One region of the Paenibacillus sp. FSL H3-0469 genome, then DNA from elsewhere that is predicted to be linked to it. Evidence: a T-box and tRNA genes for the amino acid it is inferred to sense, from the RefSeq annotation. Region 1 holds a T-box; the other holds one or more tRNA genes.
What was found. The T-box of region 1 lies ahead of lysS (lysine--tRNA ligase). A T-box ahead of a tRNA ligase gene usually reads a tRNA of that ligase, here a tRNA-Lys.
Positions count from the first base shown of each region.

Region 2: it encodes a tRNA-Lys, which carries the amino acid that the T-box ahead of lysS (lysine--tRNA ligase) is inferred to sense. The anticodon was not compared.

Region 1 is NZ_CP150302.1:428,270-437,883, forward strand. Features, by position in the region: gene NSS83_RS01975 (hypothetical protein) at 517-1,005, shown strand; gene NSS83_RS01980 (hypothetical protein) at 1,035-1,715, shown strand; T-box leader at 1,965-2,232, shown strand; gene lysS (lysine--tRNA ligase) at 2,301-3,863, shown strand; gene NSS83_RS01990 (YebC/PmpR family DNA-binding transcriptional regulator) at 3,958-4,677, shown strand; gene NSS83_RS01995 (NUDIX domain-containing protein) at 4,767-5,201, shown strand; gene NSS83_RS02000 (TSUP family transporter) at 5,220-5,984, shown strand; gene NSS83_RS02005 (GNAT family N-acetyltransferase) at 6,008-6,442, shown strand; gene NSS83_RS02010 (alanyl-tRNA editing protein) at 6,446-7,618, shown strand; gene NSS83_RS02015 (AAA family ATPase) at 7,736-8,296, shown strand; gene NSS83_RS02020 (aldo/keto reductase) at 8,438-9,421, shown strand; gene NSS83_RS02025 (translation factor GTPase family protein) at 9,431-9,614, shown strand, end outside.
Region 2 is NZ_CP150302.1:7,076,845-7,086,458, forward strand. Features, by position in the region: gene NSS83_RS30700 (ABC transporter substrate-binding protein) at 1-303, shown strand, start outside; gene NSS83_RS30705 (ATP-binding cassette domain-containing protein) at 358-1,368, opposite strand; gene NSS83_RS30710 (ABC-2 family transporter protein) at 1,368-2,150, opposite strand; gene NSS83_RS30715 (ABC-2 family transporter protein) at 2,180-2,998, opposite strand; gene NSS83_RS30720 (serine hydrolase) at 2,998-4,191, opposite strand; gene NSS83_RS30725 (amino acid permease) at 4,389-5,696, shown strand; tRNA gene NSS83_RS30730 (tRNA-Lys) at 5,842-5,914, shown strand; gene NSS83_RS30735 (VOC family protein) at 6,326-6,679, opposite strand; gene NSS83_RS30740 (insulinase family protein) at 6,876-9,614, shown strand, end outside.

The DNA.
Region 1 (9,614 bases):
AATTGTGAGTCGATTTTTGAGCTGATCTCCTTCTCAAGACACAGATAAGGTGAGACGAGACCTGCCTATTATATTTGATTATATTTGACGTTGCATCTTCGTATTCCTTGCTGCCAAAATAAAGAAACCAAGCTTAACCTATTTAAGGTACTCTTTTATCCACTGTTCAAGCGATAATGCCATCCTATAACTTTAATGATGCTTTGGAATGTTGGAATTACGAGTCAGTGATCTTCTATATATCTTTTAACGCCATGAGATTCAATTATGATCATTATATCTTTTATTAACCATAATTTCCTTTTCGGTGAGGGTGAAATCTTCGGTTTTAGAAAGGTGGAAATGTCACCCAGCTTTACGAGTGCAAAAAAAGTCTCATATTGAATTGAATATATAAGGTTTAAATAAAATTATTTGTCGAAAAAACATTACTTATGTACTATAGAGAAAAACAAAATGGTAAATTATACTTTATAAATACATTAAATATAAAAAAAACAAAAAGGAGGAACATCTATGAAGCTAAAGAAATACCTAGCTACTGGAGTTGTAACAGTTGCAGTTTTTTGTGCAGGGGGGCTAACGGCATTTGCGGGTTATACTAGTGATTTCAGCTTTCCAAAATCTACTTACGAATCTATGGTCAAAACATCGGGCAATTATTATTATCTAGCGGCTGCAACTCCTAATTATAACTGTTTAGGATATGCGCTAGGTGATACAAATAACTGGGTATGGCCATGGGGAGGTAGTAACCCTACACTGCAACAAGCCAATAATTACATGACTTCCCAAATGTATAATCCGTATCCATATAGTTCTGGCGCCTCGAATGTAAAGATTATTGCATATGGTACATCTACAAATAATGTCACTCACTTCTCTAAAGCAGAAGGAACTAATTACTCTAATGCAAAATGGGGGAAGTTAGAAAGAATCCAATCTTTAGGATGGGATCCATATACATCGAATGTATACGGAGCAGCATTACAAGTTTATAAATAATGAATAAAATATTTGATTGAGGTGATAAAATGAATAAGAAAATGCTTGTCGGAATTTTCGCCCTCGGCTTTACTGTTACTTCTTCTTTATATGCGGTACGTGCAAATGCATCTGTTGAGAAACAAATTGACCAGAATCTTAATGGTTTGGCCACTCAACTGCAAGCAGAAGTTACTAACAAAACTGAGCTTGCCATGAGTAGTAATCCTTATGATTTTATCAAAAATAGCGAAGAATATACTAATATTGTGAACATTGGACCGGATGCTATTCCAATTTTGGAAAAGAAAATTGATGAAAGTGAAGGTAGTGGTCTATTTGATTATATTTTTGCGGTTGCTATCGAAGAGATTTCAAAAGTTGATTTGAAAGAAGAACAAAGTACGGCATGGGCTTATGGTGATAAATTTTCTGAAAAATGGAAGGTTAAATTGAGTACACTTCCTGCAGAAGTTGAAAATATCGCTAATTCTGATTTATCTGAGAATGAGAAAATTACTTCTTTGACCAAGCTTGGTCTACCAGCAGTTCCATTTATTATGGATCAAGTCGAGTCTGGTAAAACCGAACTCTTTCCAGTAGTTCTGACTTTGGTTCCAGATGCTCAAGCGAAATCCCTGACAGCTATTGACGAAGTACAATGGGCTAAGGATCACAAGGATACATTTGCGGATCTTAAAAAGTATGTTTTATCCAAAAATAATGAGTGATTATCTTTAAATAAAGCGAAATAAAGTCCAAGAAAACCTTAAAACGAGGTAGTTCCTCAGTCATAGAGGCACTGCCTTGTTTTCATTCTTAAAAAAGCTATTTTTCCATGTGGTAGGAACAGTGAATATCTCAATCATAGAGTAAGTGATTTACTCAAAGCTTTAGCATTGATACAGTACTGATTTTCAATTTTCCTCCGTTGACAAAACCATCCACCCCAGCGTAAAATGGCACATAACAACTTACAGCAACAAGCGATGAAGAGAAGAGTAGGCAGGCAAGCAGCGTTCACAGAGAGCCCCTTCGTGGTGAAAGGGGGCAGCGAAGCGTCTGATCCGAATAAAGTCTCCGAGCTGCATAGGGAATTGGGCATAAGTGTCCAAGGATGGTATGCCGGGATCTCCCGTTATAGAGATAGGGTATAAGCGTTATGGCCGTACCCGAAGAGGCGGATAAGGCAACTTGTCCGTGAACAGAGGTGGTACCGCGAAGCTGATTCAAGCTCTCGTCCTCAAGATATGAATCTTGAGGGCGGGAGCTTTTTTGCTTTTACCCCACTATACCAAACAGTAGAGGTGATCAACATGCATTGGGCAGAAAAAATGGCAAACCGGTTAATCGCGGAGCATCCGCAGCGGCAGACATATGTATGTGCATCCGGGATCAGTCCGTCCGGGTCCGTTCATATCGGGAATTTCCGCGAGGTGGTAACGACTGCATTTGTGGCGAAGGCGCTGCGGCGGGCGGGGAAGGAGGTGCGGTTTATTTTCTCATGGGATGACTTCGACCGGTTCCGTAAAGTTCCGGCCCATATCGATCCCCGCTTCGCGCAGTATATTGGGCTTCCTTATTCGCAGGTGCCTTGTCCGTATGGCTGTCATGCTTCGTATGCGGCCCATTTCGAGTCGGAATTCGAGCGGGCGCTTCAGGTATTTGAGATTGAGCCGGAGTTCATTTATCAGAGCCGGGAATATCAGTCAGGCCGTTATAATCCGCAAATTCTGCACGCCCTGCGCCGCCGGGGAGAGATCTACGATATTCTGATGTCTTTTAAAACAGGCGGGAGTTCAGCAGAGGAACGGGCAGCATTCTATCCCATCCATCTCTATTGCGGGCAATGCGGCAAGGACTCGGCCACCATTCTGGATTACGACAATACGGCGGAGACGGTGGCTTACCGCTGCGGCTGCGGTCATTGCGATACCATACATATTCCGCAGGCGGACAATATCAAGCTGCACTGGAAAATCGACTGGCCGATGCGCTGGCAGCAGGAGCAAGTCGTATTCGAGCCGGGCGGCCGGGACCATTCGTCAGAGACAGGGAGCTATAATGTGGCTGCGGTAATCGCAGAGCAGATCTTCGGGTATTCACCGCCGTTGTATGAGCCATATGAATTCATCAGCATCAAAGGCAGCTTTGCCAAAATGTCCAGCTCCTCCGGGCATAATTACACTCCGGATGATCTGCTAGAGGTCTACGCTCCTGAGAACATCCTGTTCCTGTTCGCTAAATACCAGCCGAATGCTGCCTTCCATATCGGGCTGGATGAGGATGTGCTGCGAAATTATGCGGAGTTCGAGCGGTATGCTGCGGGAGCACGGGCAGGTACATTAACGGGCGATCTGGCGGCTGCGCTGGAGCTGTCACTGCTAAGCGACTCCCCGGTAAGTGCTGGAACTACCGTTAGCTTCGGCCAGGTAGCCAGTCTGCTTCCCTTAATCAACTTCGACAGGGACAAGCTCCGGGAGTTGTTCACCAGAAATGGTGAGAAAATTGATGAACTCCGCTTGCAGAGGGTGGCAGACCGTGCAGAGTACTGGATCAGAAACTGGATGCCGCACAAGATGGTAACGATTCAGACCACGCCCAACTATGCGTATTATCATTCCCTTACCGGAGTGGAGCTCAGATGGCTGCGGAGCTTGTGCAGTCTGCTGCGGAGCAGGGAGCTGGACGAGACACAGCGGATGACCGAAATCTACGCCATTTGTCAGCATGAAGACAAGAAGACGATGCGCTACCAGCAAAAAAGACTGTTCACCATTGTTTATCAGCTGGTGCTTGGTGCAGAGGAGGGTCCGCGTCTGCCCTGGCTAATCCAGGCTGCCGGGACAGAGCGGATGCTGAACTTGCTTGATTTGTGAAGGAGCATGGACGGCCCTTTACGGGATCGATTGAAGAGAGGTATAATATACAAGACTGTTTTTAATTAAATGTTGGAAAGTGAGCGGTAACCATATGGGTCGTAAATGGAATAATATTAAGGAAAAGAAAGCATCCAAGGATGCTAATACAAGTAAAGTCTACGCCAAGTTCGGGGTAGAAATCTATGTTGCAGCGAAGAAGGGCGAGCCTGATCCGGAATCCAACCGGGCGCTGAAGGTCGTTCTGGAGCGGGCCAAGACCTATAATGTACCGAAGGCGATTATTGACCGTGCCCTGGAAAAAGCCAAGGGCAGCGGCGATGAGACCTATGTTGAGCTGCGCTATGAAGGCTTCGGTCCAAGCGGCTCGATGATTGTAGTGGATGCGCTGACGAATAACGTCAACCGCACGGCTCCGCTGGTCCGTTCCACGTTCAGTAAGAACGGCGGCAACATGGGCGTCAGCGGATCGGTTACGTATATGTTCGATCCGACAGCGGTAATCGGGGTGGAAGGCAAATCTGCGGATGAGGTTATGGAGCTGCTGATCGAAGCAGACCTGGATGTCCGCGATGTGCTGGAAGAGGACGAGGCGGTAATCGTGTATGCTGAGCCGGACCAGTTCCATGCGGTACAGGAAGCCTTCCGCAGTACGGGAATCACGGAATTCACCGTAGCCGAGCTGACGCTGCTCCCGCAGAACTATGTAGCTATTCCTGAAGATGCGCAGGCACAGTTCGAGAAGCTGATCGATGCGCTCGAAGAATTGGACGATGTACAGCAGGTCTACCACAACGTGGATTCAGAAGAATAGAATAGCGGTAACATTAATGAGCGGGCAAGCCGATTTCCAGGCTTGTCCGCTTATTCTTTCGGGAGCGAGAATGGAGGGGAAGAGCTGGAATGGAAGTCTTTCGATTCGTGAGTGTGGTTCATGTGTTTTTGATTCAGGAAGGGCAAGTCCTGCTGCTGCGGCGCGCGAATACGGGACATCATGACGGGGAGTATGGGCTGCCTGCCGGGAAGCTGGATGGCGGCGAGCCGCTTCATACCGCCGCCATCCGTGAGGTCCGGGAAGAATGCGGTGCTGTTATAGCTCCCGCCGGGCTTACCCTGATCGGAACGATGCACCTGCGTACCTCCGGGGATGAGCGGGTGGATTTCTTTTTCAAGGCGGAGCAGTGGAGCGGAGAGATCTGCAACATGGAGCCGGACAAATGTGATGACGTAAGCTGGTTCCCGGTGGATGCGCTGCCGGAGAATATCATCCCGTTCGTACAGGAGGCGTGGAATACATTCAGGGATGGCGTCTGGTATGCTGCTCACGGATGGAATTAGAGGGGGAATGGCGCAGTAATGGAAGACTGGACGCTCAGTATGGTTCTTATATTGGTGGTATGCGGATTTCTGGCCGGGTTAATTGACTCTGTAGTGGGCGGCGGCGGTCTGATCGCGATTCCGGCCCTGCTGTCGGTAGGTATCCCGCTTCACCTGCTGCTTGGCAGCAGCAAATTGGCTGGATCGATGTGCTCGCTGACCAGCACCGCCTCGTTCGTGCGTTCCGGCAAAATCAATTTCAAACTGGTCCGCACCCTCATCCCGTTATCCGTCATTGGCGCGATGGCCGGTACGCTGACTGTCCGTCAGGTGCCTTCCGAGTTCCTGAAGCCGCTGGTGATCGTGATGCTGATCGTAATTACCCTCTATACCTTGTTCAAAAAATCCTGGGGAGATATCTCCACCTTCTCCGCGAAAAACGGCAGGCTGCGCCTGGCCGGAAGCATGGCGGCACTGGTTATCGGCTTCTATGACGGGTTCTTCGGCCCGGGAACGGGGTCGTTTCTGATTTTCGCTTTTCTGATGATGGGGTTCGAATTTGTAACCGCCGCAGGCAATGCCAAAATCCTCAACTTCGCCAGCAATATCACAAGCCTGCTTACGTTCATTGTCTTGGGCTCTGTCAGCTATACTCACGGGCTGATTCTTGGGATTCCGATGGTCATCGGAGCCATTGTCGGCTCCCGGATAGCCATCCGCAAAGGGGCGGCGTACATTCGTCCGTTATTCATTACAGTCACTGTTATATTGATCGGCAAGCAGATATGGGATACGATGCATTAAGCACAACTAATGGAGTGAATGAGATGGAGATCAAGCTTATACATAAGGAAGAAGTCTGGAAGCTGAGGCATGAAGTGATGTGGCCTGAGCGGGAGCCGGATTATATTAAGCTGGCAGATGACGATCAGGGCAAGCATTACGGGCTGTACGTGGGAGGTCGTCTGGTATCGGTGTTATCCCTGTTCATCAATGGAACAGAAGCACAATTCCGCAAGTTCGCTACCCTGGAGCTGGAGCAAGGCCAGGGCTACGGCAGCAAACTGCTGAATACGGTCCTTGCGGAGGCGGAACAGGCGGGGGTGCAGCGGATTTTCTGTAATGCCAGAACCTACAAGGCAGGCTTCTACAAGAAGTTCGGAATGCAGCCAACCGATGAAGTGTTCAGCACAGGCGGCAAGGATTACGTGGTCATGGAGAAGTTCTTCGGACCTGGAACAGATGCGAATGGGGGAGCGTAAGAGATGACCAAGAAGCTATATTATAATTCGGCGTATATAAAAGAATGGAGCACCACCGTGACCTCCGCGATAGAGCGTGAAGACGGGATTTATGTGACGCTTGCGGAGACGGCTTTCTACCCGCACGGCGGCGGACAGCCTTGTGATACGGGAACCATCGGCGAAATTGCTGTGCTGGATGTGGTGCTGGAGGATCAGAAGGTGCTGCATAAGGTAGCGCAGCTTCCCGGGCAGACTGAAGTGGAGTGCGCCATTGACTGGACACGGAGATTCGACCATATGCAGCAGCACAGCGGCCAGCATCTGCTGTCGGCGGTATTCCGTGAGCTGTATCAGGCACTGACACTGAGCTTTCACCTGGGCAGCGACTATGCCACAATTGATCTTGACATGCCGGAACTGTCAGCGGTGCAGCTGGCGGAGGCTGAACAAGAGGTGAACCGCAAGATCTACCGGAATCTAGCGATTACCAGCTACTTCGTGACCGCAGAAGAAATGGCCAAGCTGCCTCTGGTGAAGCTTCCTAAGGTAACAGAAGATATCCGGATCGTCGAGATTGAAGGTGTCGAGCATAACGCCTGCGGCGGTACTCATGTCGCTTCGACCGGGGCGATTGGAATAATTAAGCTGCTGAGGTCCGAGAAGCAGAAGGGTAATATTAGAATTACCTTCAAATGCGGAAGCCGGGCGCTTGCGGAATTCAACGATCATATGCAAATCATGAGTCAGCTGTCCGCCCGATTCAATACTGGCAAGGACGAGATTATGGACCGGCTCGGAAAGTGGGAGCAGGAGCAGAAGCTGCTGGCAGCGGAGCTGGCGGCTGTGAAGGAGCAGAATGACAGCTATCTGGCCCGGGACCTGTCATCTTCTATGGAAGAGGGCGGCGGGGTGCTGACGCATATTTCGGATAGTAGACCTCTTAAGGATCTGCAGAGTCTGGCTGCGAAGCTGACGGCGCTGACCGACCTTCCGGTGCTGCTGCTGAGTGCGGCGGAGAATAAGGCAGTGCTCGCGCATAGCGGATCTGCGGATTTCTCGTGCGGCGCATTCTTCAAGGCTCACCTGGGCGGCTACCAGGGCAAGGGCGGAGGCAGCGACAAGCTGGCTCAGGCCGGATTCCCGTCATGGGAAGACGCACTCGCATTTTACAATTTTGCCAAAGAACAATTCTGATTCATGTCCTGCTGGAGAATTATCCCGGGCAGGTATTTACTTGTTATGGAAGGATAGACGTACCCGCAGAGAGAGAACGTAAGAGCTTAGTACTTTTATCGTAAAGGAGTGGTATTGATGAAGAGGTTAGCAATCCTTACAGTCGGTAAAACGCATAGCGGGAAGACCACATTTGCCAGAGAATTAGAGCAGTGCTTGCCTGAGTCGGTTATTATTGACCGGGATGACCTTGGGGAATTCATCAATACTCATTACGAAAGTCTCCTGCCCATGCAGGGGGCGAATACGCTTAAGGACGCTCTGACCCGAACATTAGTGGATTATGCCGTTCATGAGTCGGAGCAGCACATCATCATGTGTAACAATTACTCCAATAGGGAAGGCCGGCTGCGAATGCTGGATTGGTTTCACCAGAAGGGATTGGTTAGTGTGCTGGTATGTTTCAACCTGCCGGATGAGCTGCTGTATTCGCGTATAGCGAGTAGTGAACGGAGTACAGCTATCCTTAGAAAATCAAAAAGCTTCGATGTAGTGCTGACCCGGCAAATCGCGGATTCACAAAAGGTGCTGGCGCAGCAGCCAACGGAGAGTGAGTCGGAGTATCTGTTTGTAATCAACGACAGCGGCGAAGTACCCGGCACGATTCAGAAGATCGTCCAGATCGCACGGAGCTTATAAGTCATTGGATGCAGAGTAGCGCGGCGGGATGCCCCAATGTATGTTCAAGAGGAGCCGCCAACTGGACCTGACCGCCCATACCCTTCATAATAAGAAGAGTTGAGAACGCTTCACACATACTCATAAACGGAGGTTTATATGATGAAATATCGCGAGCTGGGAAATACAGGTCTGTCTGTCAGTGAAGTCAGCTTTGGCACTTGGGCGATTGGCGGGGATTGGGGCAGCAGCAAGGATGAGGACGGGCTGAGAGGCTTGCAGGCAGCGATGGAGCAGGGCGTGAATTTCTTCGATACGGCAGATGTCTATGGCGGCGGCCATGCGGAGGAGCTGCTCGCCAAGGCGACCCGGGGGAAGCAGGATGAGATACATATCGCCACAAAGTTCTGCCGCGCCGGAGATATCCATGACCCGGAGAATTACTCCGCGCGCCGGATTAGCGAGTACTGTGAGCAGAGCCTGCGGCGTCTGGAGCGGGAAGCGATTGATCTGTATCAGATTCACTGTCCGCCGATTGAGATTCTGCGCAATGGCAGTGTATTCGCAGCGCTGGACCAATTGAAGGCCGAGGGTAAAATCCGTCACTACGGCGTCAGCGTTGAGACTATCGAGGAGGGCTTGCTCTGCCTGGAGTATCCGGGAGTTGCGGCACTTCAGGTGATCTTCAATTTGTTCCGCCAGCAGCCGGCACAGGAGCTGTTGCCGCAGGCTGCGGCCAAGGGTGCAGGCATTCTGGTGCGCCTGCCGCTGGCCAGCGGTCTGTTGACCGGCAAGTTCACGGCGTCCAGTACCTTCCAGGAGAACGACCACCGGAAGTTCAATGCGAACGGGGAGCAGTTCAATGTGGGCGAGACCTTTGCCGGACTGCCTTTTGGTAAGGGTGTAGAGCTGGCGCAGAAGCTGGATTGGATCGCTGAAGGACGCGGCAATATGGCCCGGGCCTCGATGCGCTGGATTCTGGACCATCCAGCCGTCAGCTGTGTGATTCCGGGCTTCAAGAATGAGGCTCAGGTGAACGATAATCTGGCCACACTGGATGTACCCTCCTTCAGCGCAGGGGATATGGAGCGCCTGGCTGCCTTTTACCAATCAGAGGTGGTTCCGCATATCCGTGGAGAGGTGTAGCAGCAATATATGAATATAACTGTCGGACTGCTCGCCCATGTAGATGCCGGGAAGACGACCTTCGCCGAGCAGCTGCTCTACCATACCGAAGCCATCCGCAGCAGGGGGCGTGTGGACCATCAGGATACGTTCCTGGATACCCATGAGATTGAAAAAGCACGCGGGATCACCGTCTTCGCCGATCAGGCAGAGT
Region 2 (9,614 bases), 1.1 Mb from region 1:
TTTGCGGGAGATGTGCTGGGACTGCTTGGACTGACCAACAGCTATGCCGATGTGACCGGTGAGATCAGCAAGGAGCAATTGATCGCGACCAACCCGGATGTCCTGCTGATCTCGGTGTACACAGGCGGTATTGATGCCGACCAGTCGATAAAAGCGTTCTATGCCGATCCGTCACTACAGAGTCTGAAGGCGATCCAGAACAAAGCGATCTATAAGATTGACTTCAACCAGTTCTGGGGCTACAGCTATTCCATCTTTGACGGGGCGGAGAAGCTTGCGTCTGAGCTGGCTGCTGCGAAGTAAGCCGAAGCTAGAAGCTAATAGTAGTCTGATAAAAAAGCAGCCTGAACTGTCACTCTAACGGGTGACGTCCAGGCTGCTTTTGGCATTCTCATAGATATTCATTACGACTTGCTGGATCGGGAGTTCCTTGACGGAAATATCCGAGAAGGCATGCTTGCGGGAGATGCCTTCAATGAACTCGCTGATTGAAATCCGGGCGGTGTCTACCTCAAGCGTAATCTGGAGGTCGGAGGGGCGTTCCATTACCTTGGTCCAGTCATTGTCGAAAAGGGTGTCCCGCACAGACTCGTTAAAGGTAAAGCTTACGCGCTTCTTCTCTCCGAGGAACAGCTTCAGCCGCTGCAGCGAGTCATCAAACACCTTCTCGCCGTGATTAATGACAATCACCCGGTGGGCTAACTCCTCCACATCCTCCAGATCATGGGTGGTGAGAATGCAGGTCATGTTCTGCTGCTTGTTCATCTGGCGGATGAATTCGCGGATTTTGAGCTTAGCGATTACATCCAGCCCGATGGTCGGCTCATCCAGGAACAGGATGTCCGGCTGGTGCAGCATCGCCATCACGAACTCGCATTTCATGCGTTCGCCTAGCGACAGTACGCGGGTGGGCTTCTCCATCACTCCGGAGATATCCAGCAGCGTTGCCAGCTCTTCCAGCCGGTTGCTGAAATCCGTGGCTGAGATGCCATAGATCGCTTTGTTCATCTTGAAGCTGTCGATGGGCGGAATATCCCAGATGAGCTGGGATTTCTGGCCGAAGACCGCTCCGATGGTGCGGACATAATGCTTCCGGTCCCGGGCCGGGGAATAACCGAGTACGTCGATCTCCCCGCTGGTCGGGTAGAGCGCGCCGCAGAGCATTTTGATCGCAGTGGATTTGCCTGCCCCGTTCGGACCCAGCATCCCGCAGATTTCACCCCGCTCAATGGCGAAGCTAATATCGTTCACAGCCTGAACAGAGACCGCTTCACGCCGGAAAAAGCTCGCGAAGGTCTGCCCCATGCCTGCGCCCCGCTTATAGGTGGTATAGGACTTCGTTAAATGCTTGACATCGATCACCGGCATCAGCCGCCAACCCCCTCATATAATCTGATCATGTGCCGGTATACCCAAATGCCTGCCCAGAGAAAGACAAAGCAAGGCAGAATCGCGATAAAATCACCGGCCTGTACCCGGCCGAGCAATGCGGAGGCCGGGAGGTAGCCAACCATCCCCACGGGAATGATCAGCGTAGCTGCCGCCTGCACCGCCTTCGGGAAGATCGGCAGCGGATATTTGCCGACATGCAGCACACTGTCCGCCAGCTCGGAAATTCGTGAATTGCCGACCCATTTGAAGGACATCGCCGCCATCATCAGCGATAATCCGGCGAGTACAGCCGTCCCGGCCAGGAACATTCCAGTGAATTGCAGCCAGGCAAGGGCGGAGATAGCGCCGATATGCATAGCGGAGAAGATGAATAAGGCAGCCCCGCCAAGGAATAATCCGACACTCTCTACAGAGAAGGTAGTTGCAACAATGTAGAACAGCGGATTCAGCGGCTTGAGCAGAATGACCTCGAAGCTTCCCTCACGTACATGCGACATCGTTGTCCATAGCAATCCTCCGAAGACCAGACTGGAGAGACCGCTGGACATGGTGAATATAGATTGAATCAACAGTACTTCGTATAAGCTCCAGCCGGGAAAGCTGGTGCCCGCCCGGTAGATTAACAGCGTCACCAGCGGAAACAGAATGTTGCCTATGAGTGTAATCAGACTGCTGACGATGAAGTTCATCCGGTAGGCCGAAGCGGTCTGGATAGCAGAGTACATACACTGCTTGTATACATCTACATATTTTTTCATAACAGGAACGTTCCTTTCCTTCCGTGTATTCATGCGCCGACCGCCGTGAACTGCTTCATTGCCCGGCGGCGGACCCACTCATTACAGCCGAACATTACCAGTACAGCAGCGGCCTGCATGCCTACAGCTTCGGGAAGGGATAGCTCAAGACCGCCAAGTGAATAATGCCCGGTGAACACCATGGCAGGCATATAAGCAATGTACTGGAAAGGCAGGAACAGCTGGGTGACCTGTAGCCAGTGCGGGAAGAAATCAAGCGGAATCAGCGCCCCCGAGAAAATACCCGATACCAGCAGGAAGGCGCTGCGAATCCCGCCGGATTGCACCAGCCAGAAGGAGGTCAGGCCTATTGTATAATTGACATAGAAGTTCATAAGAAAGGCAAGCAGCACAGATACCAGTGTCCATGGGAGGCTCGCCGGCCGCATATCGATCCCGAAAATATAGATAAAGATCAGCAGGCAGGGCAGGAACTCAAATAAGAAGCCGAGCATCCGGTGCCCCAGCTTCTGGAACAAGGCGAAGGAACGGTGATGCACCGGGCGCAGATGGAAGGTGAGGAATTTGCCGGTGCGCACCAGCATCGACAGATTCCAGTCGGCAAAATCCATAATCAGATACCCGATCAGCGCCGTTGCCCCGAAATAGCGGATCATTTGCTGGAGATCAAGCCCGCCGAGTGTAGTTTGCCCGCCATAGACGGCGGTCCAAATGAAATATTGCACCATGAAATAGACAGGTCCGACAATAACAGAGACCAAGGAATGGGTGCGGTAAGCACTCCATTCCTTGTAAGTAACCTCTGCAACGGCCCGGCAGATGAGCCAGTTATGCTTGAGACGGTTCATTACATCAGTCCTGACCAGATCACATTGGTTACATTGAACAGGGCTTCCGCATACCAGTTATCATCCGTGAAGGGCACGAACCACACGGCCGTGAGCTGCTCCACCGGATCGATGACCATACAGCAGGCGCCGGCTCCTTCATGAAAATAACTGCCCTCGGAATACAGAAATGCGGGGCCTTTGCGCATATCCAGGCCAATGCCATAGCTCCGGTCTTTGACATTGTTACCCCAGCAGTAATCAGGTTTGCCATAGAGTGTGCGGGTGGTGAGCTTCTCTACGGCTTTACGGCCGATAATCCGCGTATCCCCCAAGGTACCCATGCCCAGGAGCATATTGGCGAAGCGGGTGAGGTCCGCAGTAGTAGAGACCAGTCCCCCGCCTGTGCTGGATACGTTCTTCCACAGCTTCTCTGCTGGAGGTTCTTCCTGCTGTACGCCATGGATCAGGTCATGGAGCTGCTTTTCTTTATGTTCATTTCTTATGATGAAGCGCTCCGCTAATTCGGGAGTCGGCTCCCACATCGTATCCTTCATGCCGAGCGGCTGCAGGATCTGCTCCTCTATGTACTGTTCAGCGGAAATACCTGTGACCTTCTTAATGATCTCACCAAGAATACAGAAGCCGAAGGAGCAGTATTGCCATTCCTCACCGGCCGGTTTGTCGATCCCGCAGCTCAGTGCAGCTGTGATCCAGTCCAGCTCGCCGTCCTCCGGATTGTACTTGTCGAAATATTCGCCAATCAGCTGCCAGTAAGACTTGTGATAAGGAATCATGCTGCCCGCACAGTCAGGGAACAGGCCGGAGGTATGGGTCAGCAGGCTGTAGATGTCGATTTTATTGAACGGCTCCACATTAAACGGTTCCAGAAAAGCGCCAACGGGAAGGTCAAACCGCAGAATACCATCTTCTACGAGCTTGGCTATCGCCACAGAGGTAACCGCCTTGGTGATGGATGCGATGCGATGAACGGTTGTCGGCAGCAGCGGGTCCGTCCGGTCCTTGCGGTAGGAGAGGGGGCCGATGGCACCGTTCATGAACGTCTTGCCGTACCGGGAGACGCTGTAAGCGGCGGCCTGGATTTTGTTCTCGTCGATCAATTTCTGAAAGAGGGCATGGAGTACCCCGATTCTTGATGCGTCATAGTGAACCTCTGCCGGTGAGCAGTCGGTAATGCCGGGAGTGTGCAGCATAAGTAGATGATTCCTCCTTAAAGTTAGTAGATAAATGAAAGCGCCCTCACTTTTAGTATATATTCCATATAGTGGATAGTTCAATGGGGAGTTTATTTTATAGTCAATTAATCCGGCCAAAAGCAGGGGAGTAGAGGCGCCGCAGAGAAATACACACATATACATATTCACAGAATGGAAGGACAAGGAATGAAGTTATGACAACAAAGCCGTTAACCAAAAGTATTACGTTCATGCAAGCGCTGGCCCTCGTGGTCGGGATGATTATCGGATCGGGGATTTTTTTGAAGCCAGGAATTGTGTTGAATCATGCGGGCAGCCCGTGGCTGAGTATTCTGGCCTGGGGTGTTGGAGGGATCATTACCCTGGCTTCGGCGCTGAGCGTGGCGGAGATTGCGGCCGCCATTCCGAAGTCGGGAGGTCTATATACTTATTTAAGTGAATTGTACGGCGGAGTGTTCGGGTATCTGCTCGGCTGGGTGCAGGCGGTCATCTCCTATCCGGCTTCTGTGGCGGCGCTGGCGATTGCTTTTGCTACCTATTCCGGTTACTTCCTGCCGCTGAACGCATGGCAGCAGAAGCTGCTTGCGGTGGGCATTCTGGCCTTCATTCTGCTGATGAATGTCATCGCCACGAAGTTCGGCGGGATCATTCAGACGGTGGCTACGGTCGGTAAGCTGATTCCGGTAGCGGGCATTGTGGGTGTCGGGCTGTTCTCGGATCTGGCTCCCGGCTTCGGAGGCATTAGCACAGCAGTTGCGGGTGCGGGCTTCGGGGCAGCGGTGCTCGGCACACTCTGGGCGTATGACGGCTGGATCAGCGTGACCAATATGGCGGGAGAGATCAAGGACCCGGCCAGGACGCTGCCCAAAGTCATTTCGATCGGTGTTATTTTTGTCATCGCCGTATATGTGCTGTTCAATATAGCGGTGTTCCAGGCGCTGCCCTATGACCAGATTGTGTCATCACAGACTCCGGGAGCCGATGCGGCAGAGGCCCTGTTCGGTAGCGGCGGCGGAGCGTTTATTACGGCAGGCATTATCGTCTCTGTGCTGGGGGCGCTAAACGGTTATCTCATGACCGCAGCGCGGGTGCCGCAGGCGATGGGGGAGCGGGGACAGCTTCCGTTCTCCCGGGTGCTGAGCAGCATTCATCCGAAGTTTCAGACACCGGCGAATGCGCTTGTTTTTCAGAGTGTGCTGGCGGTGGTCTACATCTTCTCGGGAACCTTCAATACGCTGACGGATCTGCTCGTGTTCGTGCTCTGGATCTTCTTCACCATGGGCGTGTTCGGCGTGTTCCTCCTGCGCAGGAAGCTGCAGCCCGTACAAGGCCGCTACCGCGTGCCGCTCTACCCGTTCACCCCGATTCTTGGCGTAGCAGGGGGGCTCTATATTCTAGCCAGTACAATTATCAGTGACCCGCTGCGCTCGCTTATAGGAATTGGCATCACGCTTGCCGGACTCCCGGTGTATATGGTGATGATGCGGAAGAATCGCGTGTAAACAGCAGTTCATAGCTGAGTGTGAGAAAGTTTTAATAAAACAGTTGACAAGCGCCCGTTCAAAAAAGTATACTATGAAAGTACTTTTGAGCGGACGCAGTCAGCTTAGAGATTATCGTCTAGAGAATCATACATAGACACCATACGGACTCTTAGCTCAGTTGGTAGAGCAGTAGACTCTTAATCTATTTGTCCAGGGTTCGAGCCCCTGAGAGTCCATCCCTTAAGAAACGGCAGAAATGCCGTTTTTTTGCTGTCCGGAGAATTGTATGCGAAAAAGCGAACACATTAGGTAGTGTGGTGAGTAGGTGGCGCGAATGTAATCGGAAAACCGATTACAATGGAGCGTGTGAAGGCGCGTGGTCCGAATGTAATCGGAAAACCGATTACAATGGGGCGTGTGAAGGTTTGTGGCGCGAATGTAATCGAAAAACCGATCACAGTGGGGCGTGTGAAGGTTTGTGGCGCGAATGTAATCGAAAAACCGATTACATTGGGTCGTGTGTAGGTGCGTGGCGCTAATGTAATCGAAAAACCGATTACATTGTGGCGTGTGTAGGCACGTGGGCCGAATGTACTCGAAAAAGCGGATACATTATGCATCCGCAAATTCCGCAAGTAGGCTTACCCCTACATATGCTCGGCAAGCTGCACCTCGAACCCGTCCGGGTCCAGGATATAGAAGAAGCGCAGGCTGGGATTCGGCGCGATGGGGCCGCGGGCGACCGGAATTCCTTCCTTACTAAGTTCCGCCATAGCTTCGTCCAGCGATCTAACCTCGAAGCCTACAGACACTCCGCATTCCGGCTTCACCGGCGGGTCACTGCCCTCAATGAGCTCAAGCTTCGGCTGTCCCTCTATTCCCAGCATGACGATCTGTTTCCCTCTGCTTTCGAATCTGCGCTCCAGCGGAAGCCCTAGAATTCTGTGATAGAAATCAAGGGAAGCCTCCAGATTGCGTACCCTGAGTGTAATCCAATTCATCGTGAGCTCCATCATGATCCATCCTTTACTGTACAATTCAATTGTTGCTAATATTAGCTATCCGCATATTTTAACATATTCGATCAGGAGGTTATAGTGATGAACAAGCCTCCATGCAGCTCATACTGGAACCGGAAACCCCGGATATGATAAGCTCATGGAATCAGGGCAGTCCTGAACTAAGGAGGGGAAAGATATGAGCAGCTTAATAGCAGGTGAGGTCTATTCCGGGTTTCAAGTGATACGCAAGGAGTACATACGGGAAATCGAATCCTCCGTATACACGCTGGAGCATCAGCAGAGCGGCGCACGGCTGCTCTATGTACAGAATCAGGATGACAATAAGGTGTTCAGTGTTACGTTCCGGACTCCGCCTGCGGACAGCACGGGAGTGTTTCACATTCTGGAGCATTCGGTTCTGTGCGGCTCGGACAAATTCCCGGTGAAGGAGCCGTTCGTGGAGCTGCTGAAGGGCTCGATGAAGACGTTCTTGAACGCTTTTACCTTTGGCGACAAAACGATGTATCCGGTAGCCAGCCAGAATGACCAGGATTTTGCCAATCTGATGGAGGTCTATCTGGACAGCGTCTTTCAACCGAATATTTACAGTCAGCCGGAGATCTTCGAGCAGGAGGGCTGGCATTATGAGCTGCCGCATTCCGGGGATGAGCTCATCTACAAGGGCGTTGTTTACAATGAGATGAAGGGCTCATATTCCTCGCCGGTGACGGTGCTGATTGACCGGATCAAAAAATCGCTCTACCCGGGTACGATCTACCGTCACTCCTCCGGCGGTGATCCGCAGAATATCCCTTCCTTGACCTATGAACAGTTTCTGGAGGCGCACCGGAATTATTATCATCCGTCGAACAGTTACTTCTATTTGTATGGGGATCTGAATATCGAAGAACGGCTGCAGTTTATCCACGCGGAATATCTCAGCCGCTATACCCGCAAGGCTATGGATACTTCGATTGCTCTACAGGCACCGGTCGGCATTACCCAGCTTACGGCGGAGTATCCCATTCTGGAGACGGAAACGGCTGCGGACAAGACATACTTGAGCTTGAATTATGTAATAGGAACCTCTATGGACCGGGAGCTGAATCTGGCTTTTGCCATTCTGAAAAGCATGCTGATGGACAGCAACGCCGCCCCGCTGAAGCAAGCGCTGCTGGAGAGCGGCCTGGGCAAGGATGTGGTTGCCTTTTATTCAGATAGTATGGTTCAGCCTATGCTGGGTATTGCCTTGACGCATTCTAACCCTGAGGCTAAGGAAGAATTCGTGAATCTGGTCAGAGCGACGCTGAGCCGCCTTGCAGCAGACGGACTGGATGAGAAGCTGGTGCTGGCTGCGGTGAACAGCAAGGAATTTGAACTGCGGGAAGCCGATTTCAGTCAATATCCGAAGGGTCTAACCTACAATATGGAAGTCATGAAGGCTTGGCTGTATGATGGCTTGCCGTCCACGTATCTGGAGTACGAAGCGGCACTTACGGCGATCCGCGAACAAAGTTCGGGCCGCTATTTCGAGCGGCTGATTGAGACCTACCTGCTGAACAGTAACCACTGCAGTGTTGTTGTCCTCCAGCCCTCTCAGACTCTGGCGGGGGAAAAGGATGCGGCGGTCCGCAGCCGTCTGGCGTCATACAAAGCCTCTTTGGCCCCAGCCCAGCTGGATGAGCTGGTGCTTAGCACGCAGAAGCTGCTTGCCCGGCAGAACACTCCTGACCCCGCTGAGGAGCTGGAGAAGTTGCCGAAGCTGACCTTGCAGGATATTAACCCTATCGCTCCGGCAGGGGTACCCACAATGGAGTATGTGCTGGATGGGGTTAAGGTGCTGCATCATGAAGTCGCTGCCGGTGCAATCGCCTATATCAAGCTGTACTGGGACACCAGCGTGCTTGCCGCGCAGCAGATTCCTTATCTGGAGCTGCTGGCGAGAGTGCTTGGACAGCTGGAGACGGAAGCCTACAGTATTGAGGAGCTGACTAGTGAGATTGGGATTTCGACCGGGGGCATCCGTTTTCAGAATGAGGTGTTCGGAGCCGGGAAGTCTGCGGAAGGAAGCTATCAGGCCAAATTCAGCGCGCGGATCAAGGTCATGCAGGGCAACATCGGCGGTTCCCTGAAGCTGCTGCACGAGCTGCTCTACGGCAGCAATCTGGATAATCTGTCCAAGCTGCAGGAGATTGTCCGCCGCGAAGCCTCCGGGATGGAGGCGATGCTGACCCAGAAAGGCAATGAGATTGCAGCCAGCCGGGTGCTGTCCTATTTCTCGGACCGGGGGATGTACGAGGAGCAGCTTGGCGGAGTGGCCTATTACCGCTTCATCAAGGAGCTTGCCCGCACCATTGACCAGCAGGCGGAGGGGCTTGCGGATACCTTGAAGGAAATTTGCGGGGTGTTGTTCAATACGCATAATCTGACGCTCTCCATCACCGGTACGGCGGATTCGTATGCGGAATTCGCCGCACATGTGCAGGAGCTGGACCTGAGCAGCCGGGTGGTAGAGTCCCAGCCGCTCTTGTCTGCACAGGACCAGGCGGTCAACGAAGGCTTCATGTCCGCAAGCCAGGTGCAATATGTAGTCAAAGGCTATGACTACAAGAAGCTGGGATTCGCCTATTCCGGCAAGCTTCAGGTGCTTAAGAAGATTCTCAGCCTAACCTACCTGTGGAATACGGTCCGGGTCAAAGGCGGTGCGTATGGCGGCAATCTGCTCCTGCGCCGTGACGGAGTGATTCTGTTCACTTCCTACCGCGATCCGAACCTGCTGGAGACGCTGGAGGTCTATGACCGGGCCTCTCAGTTTGCCGGAGAATATACGGCAGATGAAGCGGAGATGGAGAGGGCAATTATCGGGACTCTGGCTATGCTTGACCAACCGCTTAGTCCCGGCGCGCAAGGCCGTCAGGCAGACCGGCATTATTTC